3 regions of the Streptomyces sp. YJ-C3 genome follow, and region 2 is predicted to be linked to each of the others. Evidence: riboswitches for the same ligand, from Rfam matches in the RefSeq annotation. Region 2 holds a riboswitch; each other region holds the start of a gene.

Region 1 (4,376 bases), 2.2 Mb from region 2:
GGTGACCGGTGTCGCCCTGGTCGGCCTCCATCAGGCCGACGACAACACCGTGAACAACATCAAGATCGGCGTGAAGCTGGCGATCCTGATCGTCATCCTCGGCATCGTCTACGTGAAGCGCGACGAGGAGAAGGCGGAGAAGGGCCTGTTCGCGGCGGTCGGCGGCCTCACCGTGGCCAACATCTTCATCGCCGTGCTCTGGACCTGACGGCCCCGGCCGAGCGGGCCGCCCCCACCGCGGTGACCAGCCAGACGGCCACCGCGATCCACAACAGCACCTGTCCCGGCCCCTTGAGCCAGGACGTCTCGACGGCGGTGGCCACGGAGAGCGTGGCCACGGCCGTCACCCCCATCGGGAACACCGTCGACCAGCGCCGCACGTCGTACGTGAACCGCGGCTCCAGCACCTCCGCCACCGCGAGCACCACGTACCAGGCCAGGTCGAGCGCGAGCAGCACCCCGCACATGTCGCGCAGCACCCCGGTGACGTCGGAGTTCCAGAGGTCACCGGCCCGCCCGGCGAGCACCAGCCGGGCCGCCGCGAGCGCCGAGATCCCCAGCGCCCCGCCCGCGATCCAGTGGTCCCCGGCCCCCTCGAACACCTGCCGGCGGTCGAACCGGGCGAACGCGACGACGTACAGCACGATCCCGCACCAGAACACCACCACCGCCGCGTGGCCGAGCCAGGCCACGCCCAGCTCCGCCGACAGCGTCGCCCCGAGCACGGCCAGGCTCTGGGTCGCCACGCAGACGAGGAAGACGAGCCCCGGCATCCGCGGTTTCCAGTGGCGGACGACGGCGAGGAGCAGCACGGGCCACACGAGCGCGGCGATCACCAGCAGCGCCTCGGCGAGCGCCTGCAGGCCCGCCAGCGAGAGCCGGGTGCCGAGGACGCACGTCGCCGCGACCGCGGTCAGCGCGGGCGGCGTGTCCGCCTCGCGCTCCCAGCGGCCGCGGTCGCGGACGAGACGGAGCAGGAAATCGCAGGCCAGCACCGCCCAGAGCGCCGCGGCAAGGACCAGGAAGACACCGGACAGGACGGCGTACCCGGTCAGCCGGAACCCGACCGAGACGATGCCGGTCGCCATCACGGCGGCACCGGCGGCGGGCGGGAGCTGGGACCAGAAGGACTGCGGGATCACGTCCGGGCGGTGCTGCACCGCCCGAACGTAACCGCGGATCCGGTCAGGCGGGGCGCACCACGCTGTGGATCGACCCCGTGCCGTCGTAGTAGATGGACTCCTCGCGGACGTACGCCCCCGGCTTCGGCGCGTGGATCATCATGCCGTCGCCGAGGTAGAGGCCGACGTGGCTGATGTCGTCGTAGAAGAAGACCAGGTCACCCGGCTGGATGTCGGAGAGCGGGACGGTCGTGCCGACCTCCACCTGGTCCCAGGTGGTGCGCGGCAGCGAGATGCCCGCCGCCTTCCAGGCCGCCTGGGTCAGCCCCGAGCAGTCGTACGAGTCCGGGCCCGTGGCGCCCCACACGTACGGCTTGCCCTCCTGGGACTTGGCGAACGCCAGCGCCTTCGCCGCCTTGGCCGCGTAGGTCGACGACGAGCCGGACGAGCCGGACGAGCCGGACCCCGATCCGGACGACGTACCCGAGCCGTCCTCCTGCCGGGCCGCCTCCTCGGCCGCCTTCCGCTTCTGCTCCTCCTCGGCCTTCTGCTTCTGGGCGAGCTCGGCGGCCTTCTTGCGGGCCGCCTCTTCCTTCTTCTTCTCGATCGCCGCGAGCCGCTGCTTCTCCTCGGCCGTCAGCTCGGACAGCAGCCGGCGCGCGTCGGAGAGCTTGGACTGCACGCTCTGCTTCGAGGTCTTCAGCTCGGTCTGCGAGGAGGTGAGCTGCTGGAGGTTCTCCTGCGCCTCGGTGCGCTTCTTCGCGGTCGCGCGCTGCTGCTCCTGGTAGTCGTCGACCGCCTTCTTCTGGCTGGCGGTCATCCGGCTCATCAGGTGGTTCTGCGCGAAGTAGTCCTCGGGGTCGTCGGCGAGGAACATCGTCGCGGTGTCGCTGACCCCGCCCGAGCGGTACTGCTCGGCGGCGAACCGGCCCAGGTCCTGGCGGGCCGCGTTCATCTTCTCGGTGCGCTGCGCGATGTCGTCGAGGAGCTGGTCGACCTGCTTCTTCTTGCTGTCGGTCTGCTCCTTGGCGGAGTTGTACTTCTGCGTGGCGACCTCGGCCTGCCGGTACAGGGTGTCGACCTTCTTCTGCACCTCTTCGAGGCTCGGCCTGGCCGGCTGCGCGGGGGCGGCCTGTGCCGTCTGCGAGAGCAGGGCCACCGAGGTGAGGGCGGCGGTCGTGATCCCGACCGCGGGGGTGGTGCGAAGGCCGCCCGACATCCGGGAGCGGGTGCGCGGCTTGCGGTGCGACGCCAAGGAGGCGACTCCTTCCGTGGTCCGCCTACCGGGTTAGCTGTCGGGTTCGGGCGTACGGAAGGCTGCCCTACGGTCAACTGCCCGATGGTGCCGGGCCGTTGAGCCGATTCACCCCAAGGTCGGTTGGGTCCCCGGTTCCCTGCCTCTCGGCGTACGGAACTCAGCGGGGGCTGCCCGGTCGCCGCGTTGTTCGCGAGCGGGGGGACGGGCTGCCCGCGCAGCACCGTAGCCAACTCGTGTTGCTGCTGTGAAGGTTGATGTTCGATATGCCCGATACATTTTCGTGACCTTGGCGACTCCGCGGCCCCGCACCTGGCCGTATGCGGCCAACCCCTCATGGTCTGCGGCGATTTGTTCGCATTTCGTCCATGCGCTTGTCGGGGATGCGGGAGTGTGTGGGCTTCACTCACTATTTGTGAAGGTGTCGTCATGGAGTGTGACGAGGGGGCGTCCGGTGTCCGGGCCCGGCCGACCCGCGCGTTCCGAAGCCGCTGACCTGCTCGGACGGGCGGTGTGGTGAAGGCGGCGGCGGGGTGTCAGTGGGGCGGCCTAGACTCGTAGAGCGATGAGCAGCCTCTTTGACGACAACTTCCTGGCCAGCCTCCAGCGCGGCGCGGAGGAGCCCCCGCCGCCGCCCGAGGACGAGCACGACGGCCCCGCGCCGGAGCCGATCCCGGACGACCTGTTCGGCGGGAAGTTCGACGTGCCCCCGGCCAGGGACGCCTACTACCGCGACGGCGCCCCCCGCCCGGCCCTCGACCCGGCGGCCCTCCTCGACGGGCTGAACGAGAACCAGCGGGCGGCCGTCGTGCACGGTGGCACCCCGCTGCTCATCGTCGCGGGCGCCGGCTCCGGCAAGACCCGCGTCCTCACCCACCGCATCGCCTACCTGCTGGCCGAGCGCGGCGTGCACCCCGGCCAGATCCTCGCGATCACGTTCACGAACAAGGCCGCGGGCGAGATGAAGGAGCGCGTCGAGTCCCTCGTCGGCCCGCGCGCCAACGCCATGTGGGTCTCGACCTTCCACAGCGCCTGCGTGCGCATCCTGCGCCGCGAGTCGAAGAAGCTCGGCTTCACCTCGTCGTTCTCGATCTACGACGCCGCCGACAGCAAGCGCCTGATGGCCCTGGTCTGCCGCGACCTGGACCTCGACCCGAAGAAGTTCCCGCCGAAGTCCTTCAGCGCCAAGATCTCGAACCTGAAGAACGAGCTGATCGACGAGGAGGACTTCGCCGGCCAGGCCGCCGACGGATTCGAGAAGACGCTCGCCCAGGCCTACGCGATGTACCAGTCGCGGCTGCGCGAGGCCAACGCGCTGGACTTCGACGACCTGATCATGACGACGGTGAACCTGCTGCGCGCGTTCCCCGACGTCGCCGAGCACTACCGCCGCCGCTTCCGCCACGTCCTGGTCGACGAGTACCAGGACACGAACCACGCGCAGTACGCGCTGGTGCGCGAGCTCGTCGGCCCGGCCCAGGACGCGGAGGGCAACGACGCGGACCCCGCCGAGCTCTGCGTCGTGGGTGACGCCGACCAGTCCATCTACGCGTTCCGCGGCGCCACGATCCGCAACATCCTCCAGTTCGAGGAGGACTACACGGACGCGACGACGATCCTGCTGGAGCAGAACTACCGCTCCACCCAGACGATCCTCTCCGCGGCCAACGCGGTCATCGAGCGCAACGAGTCGCGCCGCCCCAAGAACCTGTGGACCAACGCGGGCGCGGGCGCCCAGATCACCGGCTACGTCGCGGACACCGAGCACGACGAGGCCCAGTTCGTCGCCGAGGAGATCGACCGGCTCACGGACGCGGGCGACGCGAAGGCCGGCGACGTCGCCGTCTTCTACCGGACGAACGCGCAGTCCCGTGTCTTCGAAGAGATCTTCATCCGCGTCGGCCTGCCCTACAAGGTCGTCGGCGGCGTCCGCTTCTACGAGCGCAAGGAGGTCCGGGACGTCCTCGCCTACCTGCGGGTCCTGTCGAACCCCGAGGACT
Region 2 (4,376 bases):
GCTCACCCCGCACCGGATCGCCGCGGGGGACCCGGGCGGGGCCGAGCTCCTCTTCGTACACACCCTGCTGCAGAGCCCGACCGCCGCGCTGTGCCTCGGCCCGGCGGCCGGTCCGGCCCGGGAGGCCCGACATGACTGACATGAGCGACGCGACCGAGCCCACCGCCGGGGAACAGCCCGCCCGGCGGGACATCGAGGACAAGCTGCCGCGCGGCATCTGGGTCCGGGTCCTCGTGTACGTCTTCGCGGGGCACGCCCTCGCCGCCTTCATCTACCTGCTGTTCACGCTGGGCGGGGGCGAGTAGCCGGGTCAGACCAGGAGCCGCTCGCGCAGCCGGTCGCGCTCGGCCGCGGTGAGCCCCAGGCCCTCCTCGAAGTAGCGGTCCGTGCCGCCCCAGGTCTGCTCGATGGTGTCGAAGGCCGCGTGCAGGTACGTGGAGCGAGCGTCGAAGAGCGGGCTGAGCAGCTCCATGACCTCGGGGGAGTAGGCGTCGGCGGACGTGCCGCTGCGGCGCACCTTGTAGCGGCGGTGCTTCGCGTTCGACTCCAGGTAGTCCGCCTCGATCGCGTCGCGCTCCACGCCGACGGCGAGCAGCGTCACCGCGATCGACAGCCCCGCCCGGTCCTTGCCCGCCGCACAGTGCATCAGGGCGGGGACGCTGTCCTCGGCGATCGAGCGCAGCACGCGGCTGTGCTCGGCGGTGCGCTGGGTGATGATCGAGCGGTACGACGTGATCATGCGGTCCGCGGCGCGGCCCTCGGACAGCAGGGACCGCAGCTGCTCTATGTCGCCGTCGCGGACCATCTGCCAGAACTCGGCGCCGTCCGCCGGGTCGGACAGCGGCAGGTTCACATTGCGCACGCCGGGCAGCTCGACGTCGGCGCCCTCCAGCCGCTGGTCCGCGGCGTTGCGGAAGTCGAAGACGGTGTGCAGGCCGAGCCCGGCGAGGAACGCCGCGTCCTCGGCGGTGGCGTGGGCGAGATGGCCGCTGCGGTAGAGCACGCCCGGCCGCACGCTCCGGCCGTCCACCGTCGGCAGGCCGCCCACATCGCGGAAGTTGCGCACTCCGGACAGCTCGGGCTCGGTGGACGGGGCGTGCTGCGTCACGGGGGCTCCTCCCGGTCGGATCACCGGCGTTGCTCGCCGGCGGGCGCGCTCCCGACGATACGACATGGATTCCGGCGCCAACCATGTGTCCGTTTTAGGTATTTATGCGCCAACTATCCGCAAGGGAAGGGAGATTGTGGCCGGGCGCGTGAGCAGGCTCATAGCCGTGACGGTGCGTGGCGGTCGCCTCGAATCCACCTCTCGGGAATTCCCTTGATTTTCTTGAAGGTATGGCGCCGGTAAAGCGCGACCGTCGACGCAGGGTGACACAGAAAGCTCTCAGTCGATCAAGAAAGCGGCACCATAAGTCAATTCGATGCTTGTCGCCGCCTTTCGTGCTGCCTTACGGTCACCCTTCAATCCGGGCGGAACGCCTAGTCCTGCCACCGCCCGGACTCCGAACCACGACCCGTGACGGCAGGAGCGGGGGACCCACAGGCAGTACGCCGCCGAGGGAATTCCCCATGCGGCTAGGGGTGAAGTCGTGCTCGTACACCGGGCGCGGCCGGGCAACTCCAGCCCGAACCCGACAGCTCACCTCGCAGGCGACGGAGAGGAAATCCGCCATGCCCGCCAAGGGAAAGCACCGCCGCCCGAAGTCCCAGCGCGTCACGCGCGCCGCCGCCGTCGCCTCGGCCGGCGGGGCCGCGCTCGCCCTGCCGCTCATCGGCGCCACCGGCGCCCACGCGGCGACCGCCGACACCGCCGCGAAGACCTACACGGTCAAGGCCGGTGACACGCTCTCCAAGATCGCCAAGGCGCAGGACGTCGACGGCGGCTGGAAGAAGCTCTACCAGGCCAACAAAGACGTCGTCGGCTCCGACTCCGGCCTCATCAAGCCCGGCATGAAGCTCACGCTGGACGGCGCCGCGGCCAAGAGCGCCACCACCACGGCCACGCAGGCGAGCACCACCACGGCCGACTACGTGAAGCCCGTCGACGGCACCAGTGGCACGCCCTACCACCAGTCCGGCTCGATGTGGTCCAGCGGCTACCACACCGGCACCGACTTCGTCGTGCCCACCGGCACCTCGATCAAGGCGGTCGGCGCCGGCACCGTCGTCTCCGCCGGCTGGGACGGCGCCTACGGCAACGAGGTCGTCATCCAGCACGCCGACGGCCGCTACTCGCAGTACGCCCACATGTCGTCGGTCGGCGTCTCCTCCGGGCAGACCGTCACCGCGGGCCAGCAGATCGGCCTCTCCGGCGCGACCGGCAACGTCACCGGACCGCACCTGCACTTCGAGATCCGTACGTCGCCGAGCTACGGCTCCGACATCGACCCGCTGGCGTACCTGCGCGAGCACGGCGTCAACGTCTGAGCCGCGGCACCACGCGCGATCTTCTCGGCGCCCGGGGATATTCCCCGGGCGCCGAGTGGGTTTTCTCACCACGCGTCAACCCCTGGCTACGGTCGCGTAGGTCACAACCGAGGGTGAAAGATGTGTGGTCGTGGCAAACGAATCGAGATCACTCAGCGGCGGCACGATTCGGTCCTACGCGGCGGTGGGGGACAGCTTCACCGAAGGCGTCGGGGACCCCGGGCCCGACGGGAACTTCGTCGGATGGGCCGACCGGCTCGCCGTCCTCCTGGACGACCGCGTCCCCGAGGACACCTTCCAGTACGCGAACCTCGCCGTGCGCGGCAAGCTCATCGACCAGATCGTCGAGGACCAGATCCCGCGGGCCGTCGAGCTCGCCCCCGACCTGGTGTCCCTGGTCGCCGGCGGGAACGACATCATCCGCCCCGGCACCGACCCGGACGACGTGGCCGAGCGCTTCGAGAAGGCCGTGGTGCGCCTGACCGAGGCCGCCGGGACCGTCATGGTCGCCACCGGCTTCGACACCCGCGACGTGGCCGTCCTCAAGCATCTGCGCGGCAAGATCGCCACGTACAACATGCACGTACGGGCCATCGCCGACCGGCACGGCTGCACGATGCTCGACCTGTGGTCGCTGAAGTCCATCCAGGACCGCAGGGCCTGGGACGAGGACCGGCTGCACCTCTCCGCCGAAGGACACACCCGCGTCGCGCTGCGCGCCGGGCAGATGCTCGGCGTCGACGTGCCCGCCGACCCGGAGCAGCCCTGGCCGCTGCTCCCGCCGCGCGGCACGTTCGAGGTGCGGCGCGACGACATCCACTGGGCCCGGGAGTTCCTGGTGCCGTGGATCGGCCGGCGGCTGCGCGGGGAGTCCTCCGGGGACCGCGTGGAGGCCAAGGGGTTCGTGGACCCGCACATCATCAAGGCGCACCTGGAATCGGCGTCCTGACCGCCTGAACCGGCGCCGCCGGTATCCGCTCCAGGACCCCGCCCGCGAAGACGTCGTACAGCGGCAGCGTCTCCAGGTGGACGTAGCCGATGTGACAGTCGCAGACCGCCAGCGGGCATGCCCGGGGTCCGAGCGCCGCGCGCCAGGAACCGTCGTACAGGTTGCCCAGCTCGGCCCGGACGAAGTGACAGCGGCGCACCGTGCCCTCGCCGTCCACCGAGACGACCGAGGAACCGGTCCGGCAGGGCAGCCCGGCCGAGCGGTGCGGATGCCTGCTGTACGGGAAGAGGGGGTCGACGGCCGTCCAGGCCGCGGCCTCCTCGTCCGTGTACGTACGGCCCTCCGCCGCGTTCACCCACAGGTACACCTCGGACGGCAGCGCCCTGCGCAGCGTACGGGCCTGCTCCAGATGCTCCGGGAGGCCGACCACGCCGACACTGAACCGCACCCCGCGCCGCGCCAGTTCCCGCGTCTTGCCGAGGAACCGCTCGTAGGGCGTCTGCCCCGGGTGGAACGTGCACCACAGGGCGAGCGCGTCCAGGTCGGCGTCGGCGAGCCACTCCGTGCGGCAGCTCAGATTCGTCTGGATGGCGACGCGCGCGACGTGCCGCTGGTGCGAGAGCTCGACCATCGCCTTCCGGTACCAGGACCGCACCAGCCCCTCACCCCACGGCGTGAACAGGACGGACAGCCGGTCCTCGCGCTGCCCGGCCACCCAGCCGGAGAACCGCTCCAGCGCCGCGCGGTCCGCGCGCAGCTGCGCGGTGGAGTCGCGGCGCTTGGCGAACGGGCAGTACGGACAGTCGTAGTCGCACGAGGACAGCGGCCCCCGGTACAGCAGCGTCAGGTCCATCGGCCCGCTCACCTCGGCTCGTACGCGGCCATCGCGGCGCGCACCTCGGGGGAGAACAGCTCCGGCCCGAGCGCGTCCGAGTACGCCAGGCCCTCGGGCGTCAGCCGCAGCCGCTCCCCGTCGTCCCACGGCTCCAGCCAGCCG
Region 3 (4,376 bases), 2.4 Mb from region 2:
TGTACGTGGATCAGTGGAGGGGGTGCGGCGGGGCGGCGGCTCAGCCGTCCGCCCGGTCGGCCTTGTCGACGCCGTCCCAGACGTTCGAGTACCAGGGGCGGTCGGCCTCGCCCTGCTCGGCGCGGCTCGACTCGGTGGAGCGCGGATCGGGCACCACGTACCCGGTCTCGCCCGGCATCACCATGTGCAGCCGTTCGCGGATGCGCTGCTCGGCGTACGTGTCGTCCTGCCAGCGGGCCTTCTCGTCACGCAGCCTGTCGACCCGGTCCCTGGCCTCCTGCTGCTGGCGCTGCAGGTCCGCGATCTCGCCGCGCTGGGAGACGTACTGCCTTATCGGGTACGCGAGCGCGACCACGAGGGTGCAGACGACGAGGGCGAGCAGGGCCGCGCGGCCGGTGAGGCGGGAGCGGCGGGCCTGGCGCTTGTTCTGCGAGCGGTAGACGCGCTCCGCGGTCTGCTCGCCGAGCAGGCGCAGGCGGGTGGCCGTGGAGAAGCGGGCGGCGTCGTCGCGGCCCCTGCTTCGGAGCTTTCCCGGCATCGCCTCTGGGCCTCCCCGTCTGCCTGCGGCACCTGGCGGCACCCGTCTACGTGCGTACGTCCCCGCACACGGTACGGGACCGAGTGCGGGGACGTACGGAACTACTGCCTCAGCAGGCGTCGGGGCCGGTCAGCCCTTGAAGCGGGGAAATGCGCTGCGACCGGCGTAGACCGCCGCGTCGTCCAGGATCTCCTCGATGCGAAGGAGCTGGTTGTACTTGGCGACACGCTCGGAGCGGGCCGGGGCGCCGGTCTTGATCTGGCCGCAGTTGGTGGCGACGGCCAGGTCGGCGATGGTGACGTCCTCGGTCTCGCCGGAGCGGTGCGACATCATGCACTTGAAGCCGTTGCGCTGGGCCAGCTCGACGGCGTCCAGGGTCTCGGTCAGCGAGCCGATCTGGTTGACCTTGACGAGGAGGGCGTTCGCCGAGTTCTCCTCGATGCCGCGGGCCAGGCGCTCCGGGTTGGTGACGAAGAGGTCGTCGCCGACGAGCTGGACCTTGTCGCCCAGCTTCTCGGTGATGACGTTCCAGCCGGCCCAGTCGTCCTCGTACAGCGGGTCCTCGATGGAGACGAGCGGGTACGCGGAGACGAGCTCCTCGTAGTACTCGGTCATCTCGGCCGCCGAGCGCTCCTTGCCCTCGAACTGGTACTTGCCGTCCTTGTAGAACTCGGAGGCGGCGACGTCCAGCGCGAGCGCGACCTGCTGGCCGGGGATGTAGCCGGCCTCCTTGATGGCCTCGAGGATGAGGTCGAGGGCGGCGCGGTTCGACTCCAGGTTCGGGGCGAAGCCGCCCTCGTCGCCGAGGCCGGTGGACAGGCCCTTGGCCTTCAGGACCTTCTTGAGGGTGTGGTAGACCTCGGTGCCCCAGCGCAGCGCCTCGGAGAAGGACTCCGCGCCGATCGGGGCGATCATGAACTCCTGGATGTCGACGTTGGAGTCGGCGTGCGACCCACCGTTCAGGATGTTCATCATCGGGACGGGCAGCAGGTGCGCGTTCGGACCGCCGAGGTAGCGGAAGAGCGGCAGGTCGCTGGCCTCGGAGGCGGCGTGGGCCACGGCGAGCGAGACGCCGAGGATGGCGTTGGCGCCGAGGGAGCCCTTGTTGTCCGTGGCGTCCAGGTCGAACATCGCCTGGTCGATCAGGCGCTGCTCGGTGGCGTCGTAGCCGACGAGCTCCGGGCCGATCTGCTCGATGACGGCGAGGACGGCCTTCTCGACACCCTTGCCCTGGTAACGGTTGGGGTCACCGTCACGGAGTTCGATGGCCTCGAAGGCACCGGTGGAGGCACCGGACGGAACGGCAGCACGACCCGTGCTGCCGTCGTCGAGGCCGACCTCGACCTCGACCGTGGGGTTGCCTCGGGAGTCCAGGATTTCCCGGGCTACGACGACGTCGATGGACGGCACGAGCATCTCCTTCTGGGATGTGACGCAACTGGGCGGGCTGCCTCGGTAACGCATTCCCGCACCCATGAGCCTAACCGGCTCCGGGGCATCGGCCAGCCGACCGCCCGTCTCGTGGACAACGCCGTTAGCGAAATGTTCCCAACTGGAACAAAACGGGGTGGTGGCGTGCGGGTGACGGAATCCCGTCCGCCGTGTCCGGGCCGAGCGCCGGGTGCGGGCCGCGGGCAGCCGCGACGGTGCCGCAGTCGGCGGACAGCAAGGCGCCCCACCCCGGATGCCGGGATGGGGCGCCGATGCGAGCGGCCCGTTACATGGGGACGGGTCGAAAGAGCTCGGCGTCCGCCGATGCCGAGGCTCCCCTCTATACGTGCGGCTTACTTCAGGTGCAGCTGCTGACCCGGGTAGATCAGGTCGGCGTCGGTGACGATGTCCTTGTTGAGCTTGAACACCTTCTGCCAGGTGGTGCCGTGCGCCTCGGCGATCTTGCTGAGGGTGTCGCCGTGCTTCACCTTGTACTCGCCGTCGCCCTTCTTGACCTTCTTGCCGGTCGGGGTCGTGACGGTCTTCTTCGACTCCTGCTGCTGCGGCGCCTGGCGCTGCTCGGAGCGGGTGGTCGTGGAGGACTCGGAGCGCTGCTGCGGCTGAGCCTGCTGCTGCTTCGGCTGCTCGGGAGCCGGGGCGGAGTTCGAGGTGGAGGCGCCGGACAGGCCCACACCACAGCTCGGCCAGGCACCCTTGCCCTGCGCGGCGAGGACCTTCTCGGCGACCGATATCTGCTGGGCCTTGGAGGCCTGGTCGGCGGAGGAGGCGTAGGCGGTGCCGCCGTACGCGGCCCAGGTCGAGGACGAGAACTGGAGGCCGCCGTAGTAGCCGTTGCCCGTGTTGATGGACCAGTTGCCACCGGACTCGCACTGCGCGACCTGGTCCCACTCGGAGGTGGAGGCGGCGGAGGCGGAGGTGGCGCCCATCAGCGGGACGGCGACAGCGGCACCGGCGACGCCGGCGAGCGTGGCGACACGGACGGCCTTGGACGGGCGGCGGTGCTTGCCCTTGCTGGAAAGCAGCATGGAGAGATCCCCTCACCGACGCCTACGAGGTGAGCTGTCGGGTTCGGGCCAGTGAGTGCCCGGCCGCGCATCCTTGTGCGCGGCTTAACCCCAAGCCGTCTCGGTCTCCCTGAACGGCACTTACCTGGGTCCCCCGCTCCTGCCTACGGCGCTGACGCGTCGACTGTTCCCGTACGGACGTTGGCAGGATTCGGCGTGACGTCCGTCGGGGCCCGCAGTGGCGAGCGGTGACGACGTTAAGCAGTGGATCCGCCCGATTTCAAAGACGATCAGGGTCTTTGAGACTCATGTCTCACTCGCGCAAAAGTGGACATACGCGCCCCAACCAGCCCTGAACTCCCGCTACTTTTCGCCCGATTCGAGGCCAAGATCCAGACTCTGACCAGGAAGGATGAGGTCGGGGTCGGAGCCGACCGTCTTCTTGTTCAGGTCGTAGAGCGCATCCCACCCGCCGTCGACGTCATGGGCGTCGGCGATGTCCCACAGGTTGTCGCCGGAGCGGACCGTGTACGTCCCTTCGTCGCGCCGCTCCTCGCGGGAGGCGTGACGGCCTTCTCCCGTACGGGAGTCGGAGGTGTCGTCCGTGGCGCGGTCGCCGCGGTGACGGCCGCCGGCGGAGGCGTCGTCCGAGGCCGGGGCGGACGGGGTGGCCGCGTCCGAGGGCTCCTGATCGGCCGCCGAGCCGGAGGCGTCGGCGCTGGGGTCGGTGCCGGAATCGTCGGCGGACTGCCCCGACTTGTCCGACTTGTCGCTTGCCGTGTCGCTCGGGTCGTCGCTCGACGTGTTACCGGAGGTATCGCCCGTCGCGTCGGCTGACGGGGTGTCCGATGTGCCGGACCCGTCGTGATTCTTGTCTCCCGAATCCGTGGCGGAGTCGTCGGCGGAGTCCGAGGAGCCGTCCGAGGAGTCGTCCGACGGGGAGGCGCTCGCGCCCGGGTCGACATCGGCCGAGTCGTCGCTCTTGGTGAGACCGGCCACGATCGAGCAGCTCGGCCAGGCGCTCGGCCCGCGGTCGTCGAGCGCTTTCTCGGCGACGGCTATCTGCTGGGATCTGCTGGCCTCGTCGGCGCGCGCGGCGTAGTCGAGACCGCCGTACTGCTCCCACATCTCCTGCGAGAACTGCAGTCCGCCGTAGTACCCGTTGCCCGCGTCCAGGCTCCACTGGCCGCCGGACTCGCACTCGGCGAGCTTGTCCCACGTGCTGGTGGAGGCGGCGCTCGCGTTGGTCGCGGCGAGCAGCGGGATCGCGATGGCGCTGCCGGTGACACCGGCGGCGACAACGAGAGCGGGTGCCTGACGGGGGCGACGGTGACGACCGTTCCCGGAGAGCATGCGGTTCCCTTTCGCGAGACTGATGCTGC

Evidence for each region. A riboswitch is a leader RNA that binds a small molecule or an ion and turns the genes downstream of it on or off. The one in region 2 is predicted to bind cyclic di-AMP.
Region 1: another riboswitch for cyclic di-AMP. It lies ahead of ACVHNB_RS04045 (C40 family peptidase); the one in region 2 lies ahead of ACVHNB_RS13795 (M23 family metallopeptidase).
Region 3: another riboswitch for cyclic di-AMP. It lies ahead of ACVHNB_RS03290 (transglycosylase family protein); the one in region 2 lies ahead of ACVHNB_RS13795 (M23 family metallopeptidase).

The regions. Positions count from the first base shown of each region.
Region 1 is NZ_CM132685.1:915,339-919,714, forward strand. Features, by position in the region: gene ACVHNB_RS04035 (hypothetical protein) at 1-208, shown strand, start outside; gene ACVHNB_RS04040 (tellurite resistance/C4-dicarboxylate transporter family protein) at 186-1,160, opposite strand; gene ACVHNB_RS04045 (C40 family peptidase) at 1,186-2,376, opposite strand; cyclic di-AMP (ydaO/yuaA leader) riboswitch at 2,384-2,538, opposite strand; gene pcrA (DNA helicase PcrA) at 2,942-4,376, shown strand, end outside.
Region 2 is NZ_CM132685.1:3,152,546-3,156,921, forward strand. Features, by position in the region: gene ACVHNB_RS13780 (helix-turn-helix domain-containing protein) at 1-139, shown strand, start outside; gene ACVHNB_RS13785 (DUF6126 family protein) at 132-305, shown strand; gene ACVHNB_RS13790 (tyrosine-protein phosphatase) at 311-1,108, opposite strand; cyclic di-AMP (ydaO/yuaA leader) riboswitch at 1,486-1,671, shown strand; gene ACVHNB_RS13795 (M23 family metallopeptidase) at 1,675-2,430, shown strand; gene ACVHNB_RS13800 (SGNH/GDSL hydrolase family protein) at 2,561-3,379, shown strand; gene ACVHNB_RS13805 (STM4011 family radical SAM protein) at 3,351-4,232, opposite strand; gene ACVHNB_RS13810 (STM4012 family radical SAM protein) at 4,241-4,376, opposite strand, start outside.
Region 3 is NZ_CM132685.1:737,057-741,432, reverse strand. Features, by position in the region: gene ACVHNB_RS03300 (FtsB family cell division protein) at 41-538, opposite strand; gene eno (phosphopyruvate hydratase) at 668-1,954, opposite strand; gene ACVHNB_RS03290 (transglycosylase family protein) at 2,323-3,015, opposite strand; cyclic di-AMP (ydaO/yuaA leader) riboswitch at 3,020-3,176, opposite strand; gene ACVHNB_RS03285 (transglycosylase family protein) at 3,358-4,347, opposite strand.